One region of the Pseudoalteromonas sp. S408 genome, then DNA from elsewhere that is predicted to be linked to it. Evidence: predicted binding sites of a transcription regulator. Region 1 holds the regulator's gene; the other holds the start of a gene.

What was found. Region 1 encodes FliA, which starts transcription of late flagellar genes. Its sites were predicted from a motif close to CTAAAGNTNNNNNNNNNNNNGCCGATA; they were not measured.
Region 2: the regulator FliA is predicted to act here: its motif matches at 1,798-1,824, upstream of CWB62_RS04825 (DUF3530 family protein).

What each region holds. Positions count from the first base shown of each region.
Region 1 covers NZ_PNDY01000001.1:199,821-203,239, reverse strand. Annotated here, with positions in the region: gene CWB62_RS01040 (MinD/ParA family ATP-binding protein) at 1-810, shown strand, start outside; gene CWB62_RS01035 (RNA polymerase sigma factor FliA) at 837-1,547, shown strand; gene cheY (chemotaxis response regulator CheY) at 1,587-1,970, shown strand; gene CWB62_RS01025 (protein phosphatase CheZ) at 1,989-2,756, shown strand; gene CWB62_RS01020 (chemotaxis protein CheA) at 2,772-3,419, shown strand, end outside.
Region 2 covers NZ_PNDY01000004.1:199,962-203,380, forward strand. Annotated here, with positions in the region: gene djlA (co-chaperone DjlA) at 1-840, shown strand, start outside; gene CWB62_RS04825 (DUF3530 family protein) at 823-1,728, opposite strand; gene rluA (bifunctional tRNA pseudouridine(32) synthase/23S rRNA pseudouridine(746) synthase RluA) at 1,849-2,502, opposite strand; gene rapA (RNA polymerase-associated protein RapA) at 2,703-3,419, opposite strand, start outside.

The DNA.
Region 1 (3,419 bases):
AACAATAACAACGGCGTAAAAGTTATCGCTGTCACTGGCGGTAAAGGTGGAGTAGGAAAAACAAATGTTTCTCTTAATACTGCAATTGCATTAGGCCAGCAAGGTAACAGAGTATTGGTTCTTGATGCCGATTTAGGCTTAGCAAACTGTGACGTTATGCTAGGGCTGCGTGTTGAACGTAACTTATCACATGTTTTATCTGGTGAATGCGAACTTGATGAAATTCTAGTTGAAGGCCCCGCAGGTATTAAAATTGTACCCGCGACGTCGGGTTCTCAAAGCATGGTTGAATTGTCGCCTTCAGAGCATGCGGGACTCATCAGAGCTTTTAGCGAATTAAATACAGAATTTGATATTTTAATTGTAGATACTGCAGCAGGTATTTCTGACATGGTGCTGAGTTTTTCCCGCGCAGCACAAGATGTAATGGTTGTTGTATGCGACGAGCCCACATCAATAACAGATGCCTACGCGCTGATAAAAGTATTGAGCCGTGAGCATGGTGTATATAAATTTAAAATTGTTGCAAATATGGTCCGCAGCATGCGTGAAGGGCAAGAGTTATTTGCTAAACTTTCCAAAGTAACCGATCGTTTTTTAGATGTATCAATGGACTTGGTTGCAACGGTTCCCTACGACGAAAATATGCGTAAGGCAACACGCCGTCAAAAAGTTATTGTAGAACTTTTTCCAAATTCGCCTGCGGCACTGGCGTTTCAAGCGCTAGCAACAAAAGCAGTTAAATGGCCAATACCTAACCAACCATCGGGTCATCTGGAGTTTTTCATAGAGAAACTAGTAAACGGCTAATTATGACAACATTGGTGAATAAAGTTATGGGATATCAATCAGCACAAAATTTAAATGTGATTGTTGAAAAACATGCATCACTCGTCAAAAAAGTGGCATGTCACCTTATAGCGCGTTTACCTGCCAGCGTTCAGCTGGACGATTTAATACAATCAGGCATGATTGGCCTGATTGAAGCATCTAAGAGCTTTGATGCAACCAAAGGCGCCAGCTTTGAAACGTTTGCAGGGATTCGTATTCGTGGCGCAATGCTTGACGAAATGCGACGCGGCGATTGGGCACCCCGTTCGGTGCATCGCAAAAGCCGTTTGGTGGCTGAAACAATTGCTTTTTTAGAAAAAAGCTTAAGCCGTGAGCCTACATATATAGAAGTTGCTGAAAAACTTGAAATTTCGTTAAATGAGTACCATCATATCTTAAACGATGTAAATGCAAGTAAAGTACTAGGTATAGAAGACCTTGGTGTCGACGAGGATGTCATCAGTCCAGTTGATCAAGATTTAGCGCTAGACAAACCGTTTAATAACGTTAAAAATGAGCGGTTTAATGAGTCTTTATTAGGTGCGATAAAATCTTTGCCAGAGCGAGATGCAATGGTGCTGTCTTTGTACTATAACGATGAAATGAATTTAAAAGAAATAGGGCATATACTCGATGTAAGCGAATCGCGTGTAAGTCAAATACATGGTCAGGCGATGATTAAGCTCAAAGCTAAAATCAATGACTGGATAAATTAGTAGTAAGTAAACAAGGTTAAGACCTCACTGGGGGATGTTTTGGATAAAAACATGAAAATTCTGGTTGTTGACGATTTTTCAACAATGAGACGTATTATTAAAAATCTGTTGCGTGACTTAGGTTTCACTAATGTTCAAGAAGCAGACGATGGGTCAACCGCTTTGCCAATGCTACAAAATCAAGTATTTGATTTTGTTGTTACCGATTGGAATATGCCAGGAATGCAGGGTATAGACCTGCTAAGAGCAATACGTGCGGATGATAAGCTTAAACACATTCCGGTATTGATGGTAACGGCTGAAGCTAAAAAAGAACAAATTATAGCGGCAGCACAGGCAGGTGTTAATGGTTATATTGTTAAGCCATTTACTGCTGGAACACTCAAAACTAAATTAGAAAAAGTATTTGAACGTTTAGGCTAATGATAGGGGGAGAGGCTTATGTCAGCACTTGCTGCGCCTCAAATAACTTTAGAACAAGCTCGTCAGCTCGTTGTTTATCTAGAAAACGGTGAGCAAGACAAAGCCAATCAGTTAATTTTAGATACTGCTTCTAAGGAGCAATCTGAAATATTTGCTGAAGTTGGAAAGTTAACCCGTCAATTGCATGAAGCTTTAAAAAGCTTCGAGCTAGACACTCGCTTAACTGACTTAACTACCGATGCGATTCCAGATGCAAAAAAACGGCTTAATTACGTTATAGAAATGACAGAAAATGCCGCAAATAAAACAATGGATGCTGTTGAGGCTAGCCTACCAATTGCTCAGCAGTTGGCGGATGAGATATCTCATATCAAACCGACATGGGATCGCCTAATGAATCGAGAGATTGAGTTAGGAGAGTTTAAATCGTTATGCCACAGCATTGATAAGTTTATGAACAATTCTCATCATAAAACCGATGAGCTGCAAAGTTTGATGACAAATGTACTTATGGCGCAAGACTATCAAGATTTAACCGGGCAAGTTATTCGCCGGGTTATTGAGCTTGTTAGAGAAGTTGAAGAAAGCTTGATCCATCTTTTGACTGCCTTTGCTGATCAAAACGACGGTAAAGTCGAAAAAATAGAACAACAAAAAACAAATGAACCATTAGACGAACAAACTTTAGCAGGTCCAGAAGGCCCTATTATTGATAAAGAATCACGTAATGATGTTGTATCTGATCAAGATGAAGTCGATGATCTTTTATCAAGTTTGGGCTTCTAAGAGGAGAGTAACTGCATGTTTGAAGTCGATGAAGATATTTTACAAGACTTTCTTGTAGAGGCAGGAGAAATCCTAGAGCTTTTATCTGAACAGTTAGTTGAGCTGGAAAACAATCCAGAAGACACCGAATTACTCAATGCCATATTTAGAGGGTTTCACACTGTAAAAGGTGGTGCTGGGTTTTTAGCCATGACGGAGTTAGTTGACGCATGTCATGGTGCAGAAAATGTATTCGATTTACTCAGACAGGGTGTACGAACAGTTAACTCTGAGTTAATGGATGTGATTTTGCAGGCACTCGACACTATTAACGAGATGTTTGCTACCATTCAAAACCGCGATAAACCTGAGCCTGCCGATCCCGAACTACTTGAAGTTCTTCACAAACTGGGCTTGCCTCCAACAGAGGAAGAGCTTGCTGGTGAATCTCCATTTGACACGGCAGATGAGCCTCAACATGAAGCTTTAGAAACGCCTGCGGCAGAAGAAACTTCATCAGCAGATGAAGAAGACCCATTTGCCTTTGATGAGTTATTTAGCGGCGGTTCAGCTGCGCAAAGCGATGAAGAAACTCAGATAGATGAAATAACAGAAGATGAATTCGAAAACCTACTTGACGAGCTACACGGGAAAGGTCAAAGCCCAATAGCTGAAAGTTCGCCA
Region 2 (3,419 bases), on a different contig from region 1:
GGATTTTGTTTTGGCTTTATGTTTGGCAAAATTTTTGGTGCTATTTTAGGTCTATATCTAGGGCATTTATTTGATAAAAGTTTAAAAAATAATTTTGATAAAGCAGGTGGCTTTTCAAGTTTATTTAATGGTGACGATGTTCATCAACGCCAAGCGTTATTTTTTTCCAGCTGCTTTGCAGTGATGGGCCATATTGCAAAGTCTAACGGCCGAGTAAGCGAAGTACATATAAAAGCCGCCAGCTTATTTATGGATGAAATGGGCTTAAAAGGCGAAGAGCGCCGCGAAGCTCAGCATGCGTTTCAGGCGGGTAAGCAAAGTGACTTTTCATTAAAAGAAACCGTTCATGATTTTAAAGAACGTTTTGCTAAGCGTCATGATTTACTGCAATTATTTTTAGAAATACAAATTCAAATGGCGTTTTCTGATGGCATTTTGGCTGAGCAAGAAAAGCAATTACTGAGTGAAGTAAGTAAACAGCTAGGCATTTCTAAAACTCATTTTGCGTTTGTGCTTAAACGCTATCAAGCTGAGTTTAATTTTAGAAAACAGCAACAGCGTTATCAACAGCAGCAAGGGCAAAGTAGCAGTTATAAAGAAGGTTCAGGCCATCATGTGCCACCTAATAACAACATGAATCGTACTCAAGCGCTTGGGCTTTTAGGGCTTAACGAAGGAGCAACAGAGCGAGAAGTAAAAGTAGCTTACCGTAAGTTAATGGCGCAACACCACCCAGATAAATTAGTATCGCAAGGTTTACCAAAGCATATGATGGAATTAGCCGTTAAAAAAAGCCAAGATATTCAAGCGGCCTATGAATATTTAAAAAAGGCGGCGTAAAAAGCCGTCTATTTCTTTTGTTAGCCGAGCATGTTGTTGCGGCTGATCACGAAGCCCAAATAATTGGCGCTGGCGGTAGTCGAATTTAGCGTTTCGGTTAACCCAGCGCTGGCGATTCTTTAGGTTAATTAAAATATCGCGATTGTCGCCGGCGTAATAAATATCTAAAAGGGCAGGCGTAACAAGAGACGTTGTTTGGTTTAGGCTTTTATTGCGTTTTGCATTGGGTAAATAGCTACTTAAACTAATAAACGCATCCACGCGTTCTTGCGGAAAATCTGCATAATATTCAGTCAATACCCCTGCACTGGTGCCTTGGGCAATAATAACAATATTGCTAGGCTCTTCCATCGCTGTTTGGTAAAGGGCTTTGTAGCGCGCCAGTAAATTTAATTTGTAGTTGTCGAGTACTTCATCACTGACGGCTTCAATAGCATCCACATGGTGAGGCGCTTCATTTTTACTTGAAACATTAGGCTGCTCTGATTCACTGTTGGCTTGACTCTCTGTTTCAGTGGCATTGCTTGGTGCTGTTTCTGCGGCCGTCTCTGCTATTTTACTCGCTTGCCAATCAATATCAGGGGTGGTCATCGCATAGGTGGTGTAGCCTAAATTGTTAAGCTCCTTGCGTAAGTAACTCATTCCTGAATTATTGGTAGGGGTTGATTGCCAGTCGGGGATCAGTAATACAGTCCCTCTAAAATCAGCACTCATGTATTCACTGTGCAAACTTAAAAACTCAGTTTCACCTGCCAATAAGGTTTTCACTTCATCGCTGGGTAGAAGGCGTTTAATATCGCTATTTTCAACACTCGAAAAAGAAGGCGGAGCAATATGTTCAGCGGCAGTTGCAGGCATTACTAAAATGGCCACGCAGCTATATGCCATGTAACACAAAGTCTTTTTAATTAATTGCAAAAACACCATAACACGCTCAGCTAGTGGTCATTAGTTAGGTATCGGCATGTTTAACTAAAAGTTTAACCCTTTGCTAAGTAATTGAGCCCGTTAAAACTCGGGTTCTGCTTCGAAGGTCATTATTTGCTCGGTGACTGGGTGTTTTAGTTGCAACATTTGTGCGTGAAGTTGTAAACGCGGAGCGGCTGCAAGCGCCTCTGTGTGGGCATAGAGTCTGTCACCTAGAATAGGATGGCCAAGGCTTAGCATATGTACACGTAATTGATGTGAACGACCAGTAATAGGAGTGAGCTCTACGCGAGTGGCGCTTTCTTCTCGTTCAAGTATTTTATAGTGAGTGAGCGATGGCTTACCATTTTCATGATCCACCATTTGCTTTGGGCGATTAGGCCAGTCGCAAATAAGTGGCAAGTCAACAGAACCATTGTCTTGTTCAAGTTGCCCAAATACGCGAGCAATATACCGCTTAGCAGTTTCACGTTCTTGAAACTGCATGCTTAAATGCCTATGGGCAGCTTTATTCATAGCAAGGCAAAGTATGCCGGAAGTTGCCATATCAAGGCGGTGAACAATTCGTGCGGTTGGAAACACGCGATTCACTCGGTTAATTAAGCTGTCGGCATGTTTAGGATCTTTACCAGGTACGGTCAATAATTCGCTGGGTTTATTAACAATGAGCAAGTCGTCGTCTTGAAAAAGTATGGTTAAATACGGGTTCATTGGGGGATTGTAATTAACTAACACGGCCGACCTTAATGATTTTGAAGGGCACTATTTTAGGGGAGCAAGGGCAAAGGCTCAAGGAAAACATTGATAGTCTGTACAAAGGCTTCTAATTTATATGCATTTTTTGAATATAAAAAAGCGCGGTATAAATACCGCGCTTTATTAAGCTGTCATTTTTACTAACGACTGACAGCTATAAACTTAAAGCTCAAAAACCCCTAGTGAGAAACAACTATTAAGCGAATTGCATCTAGTTGTAACTGCGCTTTTTCAATGTGCGTAGTCAACTCGCTGCGCTGCTTATCAAAGAAAGTAATTTCTTCTTGGCGAATATTCGGGTTAATTTGTTTAAGGGCTTCTAAACGAGATTGTTCTTCAATTAGCGTGCTTTGCATTTTAGCTAGCGACGCTGCACGAATAACATCGAGTTTTTCTTGTGCCATGTCTTTTGCAGTCGTGATCATTGGGTGAATTGCGCTTTGCAATGCACCTGCCAGTTTACTTGCTGTTTGACGACCGACGGCTGAAAGCTGTTGGTTAAACCCGTCAAATGCGACGTTTTCGCCTAAGTTATTGCTGGCTTTATCAAGTAATATACGAATAGGCGTAGGGGGTAAAAAGCGGCCCACTTGCAATACTTTAGGCGCCATTGCTTCGGCAACAAATATCAACTCAACAAAAAAAGTGCCCGCGGGAAGTTTTTTGTTTTTAAGTAAGGCTACCGATGCGCTACCAAAGTCATCGTCACAAATCATGTCCATTGTGCCTTGCACCATTGGGTGATCCCAACTGATAAAGTGTACATCTTCTTGTGAAAGTGCGGTGTCGCGGTCAAATGTAACTGTCATTCCATCATCTTTAAGCGATGGGAATGACGCGTTTAACATGTGTTCAGTAGGCTTTAAAATAATGGTGTTCTCGCCTTTATCCTCTTG